DNA from 3 places in the Kluyvera sp. STS39-E genome. Region 1 is predicted to be linked to each of the others. Evidence: predicted binding sites of a transcription regulator. Region 1 holds the regulator's gene; each other region holds the start of a gene.
The links. Region 1 encodes CRP, which controls carbon source genes, mostly activating them, when cyclic AMP is high. Its sites were predicted from a motif close to ATGTGANNNNNNTCACAT; they were not measured.
Positions count from the first base shown of each region.

Region 2: a site for CRP is predicted at 3,658-3,675, ahead of AB4K05_RS21195 (6-phosphofructokinase). Genes of this name have one in related genera too.
Region 3: a site for CRP is predicted at 2,940-2,957, ahead of garD (galactarate dehydratase). Genes of this name have one in related genera too.

Region 1 covers NZ_JBFQGA010000005.1:21,526-26,011, forward strand. Annotated here, with positions in the region: gene AB4K05_RS11875 (hydrolase) at 1-18, shown strand, start outside; gene AB4K05_RS11880 (YheU family protein) at 15-233, shown strand; gene AB4K05_RS11885 (phosphoribulokinase) at 292-1,155, shown strand; gene AB4K05_RS11890 (OsmC family protein) at 1,272-1,676, opposite strand; gene crp (cAMP-activated global transcriptional regulator CRP) at 1,981-2,613, shown strand; gene AB4K05_RS11900 (YccS/YhfK family putative transporter) at 2,667-4,486, shown strand, end outside.
Region 2 covers NZ_JBFQGA010000011.1:37,587-42,072, reverse strand. Annotated here, with positions in the region: gene AB4K05_RS21210 (ketose-bisphosphate aldolase) at 32-874, opposite strand; gene AB4K05_RS21205 (PTS sugar transporter subunit IIC) at 861-2,228, opposite strand; gene AB4K05_RS21200 (PTS sugar transporter subunit IIB) at 2,221-2,535, opposite strand; gene AB4K05_RS21195 (6-phosphofructokinase) at 2,547-3,527, opposite strand; gene AB4K05_RS21190 (DUF1471 domain-containing protein) at 3,918-4,130, opposite strand; gene fdhD (formate dehydrogenase accessory sulfurtransferase FdhD) at 4,259-4,486, opposite strand, start outside.
Region 3 covers NZ_JBFQGA010000001.1:136,765-141,250, reverse strand. Annotated here, with positions in the region: gene garR (2-hydroxy-3-oxopropionate reductase) at 1-500, opposite strand, end outside; gene garL (2-dehydro-3-deoxyglucarate aldolase) at 530-1,300, opposite strand; gene AB4K05_RS00670 (MFS transporter) at 1,327-2,667, opposite strand; gene garD (galactarate dehydratase) at 3,071-4,486, shown strand, end outside.

The DNA of each region.
Region 1 (4,486 bases):
CTTGGGGCGAAGGCATGATGATCCCCTGGCAGGACCTCGCCCCAGAGACGCTCGACAGATTGATTGAAAGCTTTGTCTTGCGCGAAGGCACTGATTATGGTGAATATGAACGCTCACTTGCGCAAAAGGTCGCCGACGTAAAACACCAGCTACAAACAGGCGAAGCGGTGCTGGTCTGGTCTGAACTCCACGAGACCGTCAACATCATGCCCCGTAACCAATTTCGCGGTTAACTATACTTGTTATCAGGAGGCGCTCGCTTCCTGATAGTCCGTTCAGGGAGTTATTCGCATGTCTGCCAAACATCCAGTTATTGCCGTCACCGGCTCCAGCGGAGCGGGCACCACCACCACCAGCCTCGCGTTTCGTAAAATATTCGGCCAGCTCAATCTACGGGCTGCGGAAGTTGAAGGGGATAGCTTTCACCGTTATACCCGTCCGGAAATGGATATGGCGATTCGTAAAGCTCGCGACCTCGGTCGCCATATCAGCTATTTCGGCCCGGATGCTAATGACTTCGGCCTGCTAGAACAGACCTTTCGCGACTACGGCGTAAACGGTAAAGGACAATCGCGTAAATATCTTCACACTTACGATGAAGCGGTGCCGTGGAATCAGGTGCCGGGAACCTTTACGCCCTGGCAACCGCTGCCGGAACCTACCGATGTGCTGTTTTATGAAGGGCTGCACGGCGGCGTGGTCACACCGCAGCATGATGTCGCGCGTCATGTCGATCTGCTGGTTGGCGTGGTCCCTATCGTTAACCTCGAGTGGATCCAGAAGATGATCCGCGATACCGGCGAGCGTGGACACTCACGCGAAGCGGTAATGGATTCTGTTGTGCGCTCAATGGAAGACTACATCAACTTCATTACGCCGCAGTTCTCCCGCACCCATATCAACTTCCAGCGCGTTCCTACGGTCGACACCTCAAACCCGTTCGCCGCGAAAAGCATTCCATCCCTTGATGAAAGTTTCGTGGTGATTCATTTCCGGAATCTAGAAGGGATCGATTACCCCTGGCTGCTGGCTATGCTGCAGGGCTCGTTCATTTCACATATGAACACGCTGGTGGTTCCTGGCGGGAAGATGGGGCTGGCGATGGAGCTCATTATGACGCCGCTGGTGCAGCGTCTGATGGAAGGTCGCAACTAAACCTTAAGCCTGATAACGCTTCGCTTATCAGGCCTACAGGATATTGCGGAACGTGTAGGTCGGGTAAGGCGCAGCCGCCACCCAACAGTAGCGCGGCGTACGCCCTTGTTAAGGCTTTACCCTTCAATCACTTCGTAAGAGTGGGTAATGTTCACCGCTTTTTCCAGCATCAGCGCCACGGAGCAGTATTTTTCAGCAGAGAGATCGACCGCGCGGGATACCGCGGCGTCTTTGAGCTCTTTGCCGGTCACAATGAAGTGCAGGTTGATATGAGTAAACAGGCGCGGTGCTTCTTCACGGCGTTCGGAGGTCAGCTTCACTTCACAGTCGGTCACGTTATAGCGACCCTTTTGCAAAATCGACACGACATCAATTGCGCTACAGCCACCCGCGGCCATCAGCACGACTTCCATTGGGCTTGGCGCTTTATCACCGGAGTTGCCATCCATCAAAATCTGGTGGCCTGAAGCGGACTCACCGAGGAAGGTTAACCCTTCAACCCATTTCACACGTGCTTGCATATTTTTTAACTCCAAGGTTGCAAATTTCTTCTCAGATTACGCGTACATAACAATTCTCGCAATGGAAGGCGATCGTCGTCATGCTGAAGCGAGACACCAGGAGACACGCGGCTAAAGCTATGCTAAAACAGTCAGGATGCTACGGTAATACATAAACGTACTGCAAGTATGCAGAGGACATCACATTACAGGCTGCGGCACGACTCGACAGCCGACTTCCCAGGTAACGGGAAGGATACTATTGCAACCAGTGGCTGCAATGTTTTTGCCGCTGGGAAGAGCTTATAACAGAGGATAACCGCGCATGGTGCTTGGCAAACCGCAAACAGACCCGACTCTCGAATGGTTCTTGTCTCATTGCCATATTCATAAGTACCCATCGAAGAGCACGCTGATTCACCAAGGTGAAAAGGCAGAGACGCTGTATTACATCGTAAAAGGCTCAGTGGCAGTACTCATCAAGGACGAAGAAGGCAAAGAGATGATCCTCTCTTACCTCAACCAGGGCGATTTTATCGGCGAGTTAGGCCTGTTTGAAGAAGGCCAAGAACGCAGCGCATGGGTACGTGCAAAAACCGCTTGTGAAGTTGCTGAAATCTCTTATAAAAAATTCCGTCAGCTGATTCAGGTTAACCCAGACATCCTGATGCGCCTTTCTTCGCAAATGGCTCGTCGTCTGCAGATCACCTCTGAAAAAGTTGGCAACTTGGCCTTCCTGGACGTGACCGGACGTATCGCCCAGACCCTGCTGAATCTGGCTAAACAGCCGGACGCAATGACCCACCCAGACGGTATGCAGATTAAAATCACCCGTCAGGAAATCGGTCAGATTGTAGGTTGTTCCCGCGAAACCGTGGGCCGCATCCTGAAAATGCTGGAAGATCAAAACCTGATCTCCGCACACGGCAAAACCATTGTCGTTTACGGTACCCGCTGATCCCGCATAAACGGCATATTGTCTGAACAGTATGCCGTTTTTATCTATCCCTTATGTGGCGCAGGCTGATTTACCATCCGGAAGTCAACTATGCACTGCGGCAAACGCTGGTGTTATGTTTGCCGGTCGCCATTGGCCTTCTCTTCGGGCATCTTCAGCAAGGTCTCTTGTTCTCTCTGGTTCCAGCCTGCTGCAATATCGCCGGTCTCGACACGCCGCATAAACGCTTTTTTAAGCGTCTGACCATCGGCGGTTGCCTGTTTGCTGGATGTAGCCTTGCCGTACAGTTGCTGTTGGCACGTGACATCCCGCTGCCTTTAATACTGACCTGTCTTGCACTGCTCCTCGGCGTCACGGCGGAGATTAGCGCACTGCACGGGCGACTATTGCCGGCATCGCTCATTGCCTCAATCTTTACCCTAAGCCTCGCGGGCAATATGCCAATCTGGCAACCGCTGCTGCTCTACGCGCTGGGCACGCTATGGTATGGCTTATTCAACTGGTGGTGGTTTTGGATGTGGCGGGAACAGCCGCTGCGCGAATCGTTAAGCCTGCTTTATCGCCAGCTTGCCGACTACTGTGAAGCCAAATATAGCCTGCTGACCCAGCATACCGATCCGAATACCGCCCTGCCCCCGCTGTTGAACCGTCAGCAGAAAGTGGTGGATTTAATTTCCCAATGTTACCAGCAGCTACACATGCTGGCAGCCAATCAGCATAACGACTACAAGCGCCTGCTGCGCGCCTTCCAGGTTGGCTTGGATTTGCAAGAACATATCTCCGTCAGCCTGCACCAGCCAGAAGAGGTGCAAAAACTGGTTGAACGTAGCCATGCTGAAGCGGTGATCCGCTGGAACGCACAAACCGTCGCCGCCCGCCTGCGTGTTCTGGCGGACGATATTCTCTACCATCGCTATCCCAGCCGCTTCACGATGGAAAAACAGATAGGCGCACTGGATAAGATTGCCCACCAGCACCCGGATAACCCGGTAGGACAATTCTGCGCTTGGCACTTCAGCCGCATTGCTAAAGTACTGCGCGGGCAACGTCCCCTCTATCCGCGTAACCTGATGGCGGATAAAGAGCGTCGACTGCCGCTGTTCCCGGCGCTGAAAAGCTATCTGTCGCTGAAATCACCGGCGCTGCGCAACGCCGCTCGTCTGAGCGTGATGCTCAGCATCGCCAGTCTGATGGGAGTAGCGCTACATTTACCCAAGCCATATTGGATCTTGATGACGGTCCTGCTAGTCACGCAAAACGGCTACGGCGCGACGCGGGTACGTATTTTCCACCGTGCGGCAGGCACGCTCGCCGGCCTTGTTATCGCCGCCATCGCTCTGCACTTCCATACACCGCAGGGATTGGCGCTTTCCGGCATGTTAATCATTACCCTCGGTAGTTATCTGATTATTCGCCGTAACTACGGCTGGGCGACCGTGGGATTCACCGTTACCGCGGTATATACGCTGCAAATACTGACGCTCAACGGGGAACAATTTATCGTGGCCCGCTTTATCGATACCATCATCGGCTGCCTGATTGCCTTCGGCGGGATGCTATGGTTGTGGCCACAGTGGCAAAGCGGCCAGCTCAGGCAAAACGCTCAGGCGGCACTGGAGGCCGATCAGGAAGCGATTCGTCTGATCCTAAGCCCCGACCCGCAGGCGCCAAAGCTTGCTTACTTACGCATGCGCGTAAATCAGGCGCACAACACGCTATTCAACACGCTCAATCAGGCAATGCAGGAGCCGGGGTTTAACTCGCGCTATCTGGAAGACATGAAGCTGTGGGTGACCCACAGTCAGTTTATCGTCGAACATATCAACGCCATGACCACGCTGGCACGTGAACACGAAATGCTAACGCCCAATCT
Region 2 (4,486 bases), on a different contig from region 1:
GGTAACGAAATATCAAGTCATAAAGAGGCGTTTATTTAAATAAAGCGATCTTTTCCATTAATACATTGGCGACGGCATTATTGGCTGGAATTAAAAACTTCCGCACGCTGTCATTCACCTTACCTTTTTCGAATGCGGTTTTGCATTGGTCAACCCACTGCACGTTCATTTCCGTGCCGACGTTGACCTTGTTAATTCCCTCGGTCACCGCCTGACGCATATCGTCGTCACTCACGCCGGTTCCGCCGTGTAACACCAAAGGCACGCCGGTCGCCGCGCTAATCTCTTTAAGCCGCTGGTGCTGAATTTTCGCCTTACCGGTATACAGCCCATGCACCGTCCCGACCGAGACCGCCAGCATATCGACTAGAGTTTCGTCGACGAAGCGTTTGGCATCCTCTACCGTGGTGAAGGTGATATCCTCTACGGCAACGGCTTTGCCGTCTTCGGAACCGCCAATAGCGCCCAGTTCACCTTCCACCGTGATATTACGCGGGCGGGCCATTTCAACGACGATGCGTGTATTGCCGATATTCTCTTCCAAGCTGAGATGAGAGCCGTCATACATCACCGATGAAAATCCGGCATTCATCGCCGTTTCAATTGCGCTGATATCCGAGCAGTGATCCAGATGCAAGCAGGTTGGCACATTTTCACTTTCTGCCAGCGAACTCACCGCATCCACCAATAAACGATAGCCTAAATATTCCGCCGTCCCGGTGGAGATTTGAATCATTAACGGGCTATTACTCTGCTGCGCGGCTTTGAAAAAAGCGGGCAGCATTTCAATACAGTGCAAATTAAACGATCCGATGGCTTTAAAATTTCTTTGCTGGGCGATATTCAGAATATCGTTGAAGTTATACAGACTCATGAACGTTTTCCCCTTTCGGCTTAGTTGATTTACCGTTTACAAACCATGCCAGTGCGGCGACAAAGACAATAAACAACGCGACAAATAACCAGTTATTTTGGAAGGCGTGGCCTAATACCAGCCCAGAACTAATCACATCCGAATCGCTGAACGTCACGCCTGTAAAACCGTAACTTTCAAGCATCGGCACCAAAATGGCAGGCAGGAAAGTGATAAACAGCCCGTGCACCACGCCGCCGATCATCGCCCCGCGACGACCTCCCAGCGCATTTCCGAATACGCCTGCCGTGCCACCCGCAAAGAAGTTAGTCAGCAGGCCGGGCAGAATCATCGCCAAACCAAACATCGGGAAGACCAGCATGCCGATAATCGAACCCACCGTGGTCGCTAGGAAGCCGACAATCACCGCGTTCGGCGCATAAGGGAACAATACCGGGCAGTCCAGAGCTGGCTTGGCATCAGGAACAATACGCATTGCAATACCGCGAAACGCGGGCACTAACTCATTGAGCAGCAGTCGCACGCCGCTATAAAGGACGAAGACCCCGGCCACAAACTGGATGGATTGCATAAAGGCGTACATCAGGTAGTTAACGCCGTTAGAGAATTGGCCGATATACGCCGGGCCTGCCGCCAGCGCCGGGATGAGGTACATCGGCACCATCACTACCGCCATAGCGAGATAGGTATCCTGCAAAAACTTGAAATTATCCGGTAATTCAAGATCTTCTGTAGAGCGGGAGCCTTTACCGACCACTTTGGCGACAGCCGCCTGCACCAAGTAACCAATGGTGCAGAAGTGTCCCAGCGCAACGTCATCCGAGCCGGTAATGCGCCGCACCACCGGTTGCGCCAGGGCGGGCATCAGTACCGCCATCACGCCACCGAAGATCCCGCCGGTCAAAATCAGCGGCAGTCCGGTCAACCCGGCCTTATAGCCGATAACCGCACCGATAGTCGCCATCCACAGCAGCGCCTGCCCGGTCAGGAAGATATATTTCAGTGGCGTCAGCCGAGCGATGATGATGTTGACGGCAAAAATTACCAGCAGGGTCAGCGCCACCTCAGATCCCAACTCACGGTTGGCTAAACCGGCAATCGCCGCCACATCGGTAATGTAGCCCTTCATGCCAAAGCCCTGGGTGAAGATGTCATTCAGGAACGTTAGCGTCGCCACAATGATGTTGATGCCGGCCATCATGATTAAAAAACCGAGCAGGGTTTTAAATGTGCCCTCGGCCGTTTTACCCAGCGACTTTTTCTGTAAGATAAGCCCCAACATCGCAATAAAGGCGATGAGTATTGAAGCTTGGCCGAGCAAATCTTTGACGATAAACTCAACGAAACTATTCATAGTCGGCTACCTGTAAATTACGTTCATTTAAGAATGCGACAATTTTTTGTTCTATCTCATCTTTGTCCGTCAGCTTATTTAATATCACCACACGTTTTATTTCTTCTTCGCTGGCATCGGCTGTCAGAATATCGGCAAAAGTTTTTTGCGTCAGAATCATGTCAGATTTAAATGCCCCAGCCTCAGACACTGTGGTGTGTTCAATATGCGCAGGAATTTCCAGTTTTTTTAAAACGGCCTTCGCGGTCATTTCAATCGCAAAGCTTGAGCCGAGGCCGCAGCCACATACGCAGAGAATTTTCAGCATGTAGGGTCTCCTCAAATAATATTGAGTTGTTTGGCAAGTTTATAATAATGTCCGTCGGTATCAACCAGACGTTTTTTCATACTGACTAAATCAATCGGAATAGGTTTATTGCTTGAATTAATAATAACAGCTTTATTTTTCATACCAGACTGAATACAGCGGACCACTTCATTCGCCATAATCGTGCCTTGGTAAATTTCCTCGCAGGTCGGGTCGCCATTACGTAAGCCATAACCAATAATAGTTTTGCGAATACGTACACCAATACGCGGTTCGAGTTGCTTTATCATCGTATCAATAGCGCCCTGGAAGCCCGGTGAATACTCGCGGGTGTAGCCTTCTGAGCACAGAATAACGACGCTGTTCTGGCTGGCTAGTTTTTGCTTCACGCGTTCTGCCAAATTCTCCAGAGGGATCTGCGCTTCTGGAATCAGTGCGATATCAGCATTTGATTTTATCGCTGATTGCAACGTTAGCTCGCCGCAATACCCGCCCAAGATTTCCGCCATAAACACACGTCCGGGAAGCGCTCTGCCGGTATTTCTTAAGCGCGAAACCTCTTTGATAATTTGCTCACAGGCGGTTGAAAAACCAATTGTATAGTCACTGCCATAAACATCATTGTCGATCGTCATACCGACGCCAAAGCAGTTAATATCAAACTCGCTGAGTGTATTCAAAAATTGCAGACTGCCATCACCCCCAGCCATAATGAGTACGTCAATGCGTAACGATTTTATTTTTCGCGCAATGGTTTCATATTCACTTCGCTGTAAATTTCGCGCCGTGCGCCCGGAAGTAATAATTGGAATCGAAGAAATTGAAAAATCGACTAAGTCTGACCAAGAAACCTCTCGGTGATTTTTCTCTAATAAACCGGGTATGCCACCGTTAAATAGCGTGATCTGTGCGCCGGCGAGTCTTGCGACCTGAAATATAAAATTATTTATTCCGGAGACATCTCCGCCGCTAATGACAATACCGATTTTCATCTTCTGCCCTCACCTGTTTCCGTGAAAGCATTTTTCCCTGACTTCAAGGTCTCTATTTGCAACGAAGATCACATAATGGCGATAATTTAAGCCAGACCTAATATTGACAGGCATTAATAAGCAGTCATTTTTGTGATTTAAATCTCATTTATAAAATGAGATTTAAACGACATTTCTTAATTAAATACTTTAATTATCAGGAAGTTATTTTATGGATAAATATCCGCAAATAAACAAATGGTATTTAGGATTTATCGCTGTTTAGTGGAAATGCAAAAACGTGAGCATTAACACATATTTTTAGCTTAAGAAGGGAGAGATGCTTAGGGGAGGTTTGGGCAGAAACGAAAAAAGCGCCCCGAGGGCGCTCTTTCAACAGTTGCTTACCGCTTATTTGCTCAGTTCAGCGGTCATGTGCACGCGGTTACCGGCATAAGCCTGGGTTATTTTATAAGAGCTTGCACCAGCCTGTTCAGCTTGAGCGGCAATTTTCGCTTCTGCACCGTCGATGGTCGAAGCCGTTGCGGTCACGGTTTGTGCTGCGAAAGAACCGAAAGAAGTAGCCAGAGCGATAACTGCGACAAAAGTTTTGATGCTTTTCATGATATAAACCCTTTCACTTAGTTGTTTAGATAAGGCATGTCGCCTTGATGTGATAAATAATAGGTCACATCTTCATCAACTAAAAGCGGAAGGATTTGCTTAAATCGGTTAAAATAATTGAACAACAATCAACCACCAATTAAACGCTGCGGATGTGTATAAATCGTTGCCCGCCCCGGCTTGCAAAAGCCTACCAGCGTCAGGTTGCAGCGTTCAGCAACTTCGACTGCCAACGTCGTGGCGGCAGAGACAGCAAACAGAATTTCGACGCCGCACATGGCGGATTTCTGCACCATTTCATAGCTGGCACGACTGGAAACTAATGCCGCCCCCTCTTGCCACAGCGCCCCTTCTTT
Region 3 (4,486 bases), on a different contig from region 1:
GCGCCGATTTCACCGGTGTGTACCACAGAGCCCGCCATCGATTTCAGCAAGTCGTAGAATTTATCGAAAATCGCCTTATCGCCGCCCACCATCACCGACAGGGTGCCGTCGATGGCTTTCGGCTCACCGCCGCTCACTGGGGCATCCAGCATGTCCACGCCCTTCGCCTTCAGCGCATCGCTAATTTCGCGGCTTGCCAGCGGAGCGATGGAGCTCATATCAATCAGCACAGTCCCCGGTTTCGCGCCCTCAATAATGCCGTTCTCACCCAGCGCAACCTCTTTAACATGCGGGGAGTTTGGCAGCATGGTGATGATCACATCACACTGCTCGGCAATCGCTTTTGGCGTGCTCGCCGCCTCCGCACCCGCCGCCATCACTTCAGCAACCGTTTCAGGATTGCGGTCAGAAACCACCAGCGAGTAACCCGCTTTAAGCAGGTTTTTACTCATCGGTTTACCCATGATACCTAGGCCAATAAAACCAACTTTCATCGTCATTTCCTCAAGTTTGCGTGTATTCGCGGTGGTTACTTTTTAAAGGCATCGGCGAGTTTTTGCGTCCCGGAACGGAACACGCCCAAATCGCTGCCGACGGCCACAAAGGTGGCGCCCCACTCCAGATAGCGGCGCGCATCGGCTTCGACCGGTGCCAAAATACCGCTTGGTTTACCGTGCGCTTTCGCACGAGCAAAGATATGTTTAATCGCCTGCTGGACTTCCGGGTGCGAAGCATTGCCGAGATGGCCTAGGGCCGCAGCCAGGTCGCTTGGGCCGACAAAAATGCCATCAACGCCGTCAGTTGCCGCGATAGCATCCACGCTATCAACACCCAGCTGGCTTTCAATCTGCACAAGGATGGTGATGTTCTGGTTGGACTGCGCGAAATAATCCGCCACGGTGCCAAACATGTTGCCGCGGTGGGAGACAGAAACACCGCGAATGCCTTCAGGCGGATAACGGGTAGAGGCGACCGCCTGCTCTGCCTGCTCCTGGGTTTCAACAAACGGGATCAGGAAGTTATAAAAACCGATATCCAGCATGCGTTTGATAATCACCGGTTCGTTGGTCGGGATACGGACCACCGGTGCGCTGGCGCTGCCTTTTAACGCCATCAGCTGCGGAATTAACGTGGTGATATCGTTCGGCGCATGTTCGCCGTCCAGCACCAGCCAGTCGAATCCGGCCAGGCCTAACACTTCGGTACTGATTGGGCTGGATAACGCTGACCAGCAACCAATTTGAACCTGATGCGCAGCCAGGGCTGCTTTGAATTTGTTAGGGAAAATCGCGTTATCCATTTTCATTACCTTAAGTTAGTCGTGACTTACTTACGCAGTTCCAGACGCTTAATGTCGCCCACTACAAACAGGTAGCAAACCATCATCATCAGCGCAGAGCAGCCTACAAAAATCAGTGCGCCATTAAAGGAGTGCAGCTCGCTGACGATATAGCCAATCACCAGCGGCGTAACGATTGAAGCAACGTTGCCGAACACGTTAAACACCCCGCCGCACAGGCCTACAATCTCTTTGGGCGCCACATCAGAGATAACTGGCCAGCCCAGAGCACCAAAACCTTTACCAAAGAACGCCAGTGCCATTAATGCCACCACCAGCGCCGTGTTATCGGTGTAATTACACAGAATAATCGTTGAGGCCAACAGCATGCCCAGCACGATTGGCAGTTTACGGGCAAAGGTCAGCGTACAGCCGCGGCGGATCAGGTAGTCAGAGAACAGCCCGCCCAGCACGCCGCCGGCAAAACCGCACAGTGCAGGAATCGACGCCACCATCCCGACTTTCAGAATCGACATGCCTTTATCCTGCACCAAGTAAATGGGGAACCAGGTGAGGAAGAACCAGGTGATGGTATTTAAGAAGTACTGGCCGAAGAAGATACCTAACATCATACGGCTACTGAGCAGCTGCTTGATGTAATCGAGCTTCGGACCCTTCGCCGCATCGCTGCCCGGCTTTTTATGGTCCATATCAACCACTGCGCCATTATCCGCAATGAATTTCAGCTCTTCTTTGCTCATCCGCGGATGGTCGGTTGGGTTGTGCACGAACTTCACCCATAAGCCGGTCAGCACGAAGCCAATCGCACCCATGACCGTAAAGACATGCTCCCAGCCCCACGCAAAGGTTAACCAGCCCAGCAGCGGCGAGAACAACGCGAGCGAGAAATACTGTGCAGAGTTAAAGATGGCCGATGCCGTGCCGCGCTCTTTGGTTGGGAACCAGGCCGCCACGATGCGGGCGTTAGCCGGGAAGGACGGTGCTTCTGAAAAGCCCAGCATAAAGCGCATGAAGAACATTGAGACGCCGGCCCACGCCAGCGGGAAAAAGCCAATAAAGCCCTGCAGGAAAGTAAACAGCGACCAGAAGAACAGGCTGTAGGTATAAACTTTCTTCGAGCCAAATTTATCCAGCAGCCAGCCACCGGGGATCTGCATGAGCAAGTAAGCCCAACCAAATGCAGAGAAGATATACCCCATTGAAATCGCGCTAAGATCCAGCTCCTTCGCGACGGATGTCCCGGCAATAGACAGCGTTGCACGGTCTGCATAGTTAACCGCTGTCACCATAAAAATAATGAATAAAATTAAATATCGGGTAGGCATACCCTTTTTTGACTCAGCCACATCAGCAGTATCGTGTATCATTTTATTATCCTCGGGTACAGGACACCTTAATTTTATTATTTTTTATTAAGGTGTATTTCGCTGACTATTTATTAACAACAATAATCTCAGAAAAAAATCAGATACCATGAAATCGAGATTCAGTATAATCAGGATGCCCCCTAGGCACATTGTGCAGACATCCAATTTACATGCTTATAAAATTCATTAAATTGATCATATGCACATAACACTGGGCGCTAATGCACAAATTCAACGATTGATGCCCTTGCCCCGCCTAGCATCGCGATGATGGGTGATCTACGTCACATTTTTAAAGCTAAACTCCTGACATTCTTTATTTCATCTTCACAGTACTTTTATTTCCTATAACCAGAAGCGAAGTACTTATATACCTTATTCTTTTGCTGGAGAATGCTGGACAATGGCTAACATTGAAATCAGACAAGAGTCGCCGACTGCCTTTTATATAAAAGTGCATGCAACCGATAATGTTGCAATTATTGTCAACGATAACGGATTAAAAGCGGGCACGCTTTTTCCTGATGGTCTGGAATTAATCGAACATATTCCCCAGGGCCATAAAGTCGCATTGGTGGATATTCCCCATAATGGCGAAATTATTCGCTACGGCGAAATCATTGGCTACGCGGTTCGCGACATCGCCAAAGGCAGTTGGATCGACGAATCCACCGTCTCCCTGCCAAAAGCACCACCACTCAATACGCTGCCGTTGGCGACCAAAGTCCCTGAGTCGCTGCCAGCGCTTGAGGGCTATACCTTTGAAGGCTACCGCAATGCGGACGGAAGCGTGGGAACGAAAAACCTGCTGGGCATTTCCACCAGCGTGCACTGCGTCGCGGGGGTGGTCGATTATGTAGTTAAAATCATTGAGCGCGACCTGCTGCCAAAATACCCGAACGTCGACGGCGTGGTTGGTCTAAACCACTTGTACGGCTGCGGTGTGGCGATCAACGCCCCGGCAGCCATTGTGCCCATCCGTACCATCCACAATATCGCGCTGAACCCAAACTTCGGCGGCGAGGTGATGGTGGTGGGTCTTGGCTGTGAGAAGCTGCAGCCGGAACGCCTGCTAGCAGGCACCGAGGATGTGCAGAGCATCCCGGTCGACAGCGCCAGCATCGTGCGTCTGCAAGATGAGCAGCACGTCGGATTTAAATCGATGGTCGAGGACATTCTTCTCGTCGCTGAACGCCACTTGGCAAAGCTCAACCAGCGTCAGCGCGAAACCTGCCCGGCTTCCGAACTGGTCGTAGGAATGCAGTGTGGCGGCAGCGATGCCTTCTCCGGCGTGACCGCCAACCCTGCGGTGGGATATGCCTCAGACCTGCTGGTACGTTGCGGTGCCACCGTGATGTTCTCAGAAGTCACCGAGGTCCGTGACGCCATCCACCTGCTAACGCCGCGTGCCATCAATGAGGAAGTGGGTAAACGGCTGCTTGAAGAGATGGCTTGGTACGATAACTATCTCGAGATGGGACAAACCGACCGCAGCGCTAACCCCTCTCCAGGTAACAAAAAAGGCGGGCTGGCTAATGTCGTCGAAAAAGCGCTCGGCTCAATTGCAAAATCAGGTAAGAGCGCGATTGTCGAGGTGCTGTCACCCGGTCAACGCCCCACCAAACGCGGTTTGATTTACGCCGCCACGCCTGCCAGCGACTTTGTTTGCGGCACCCAGCAGGTGGCATCGGGGATCACCGTGCAGGTTTTCACCACTGGTCGCGGTACGCCTTACGGCCTGATGGCGGTGCCCGTTATCAAGATGGCCACCCGCACCGAGCTTGCCAACCGCTGGTTTGACTTAATGGATATCAACGCC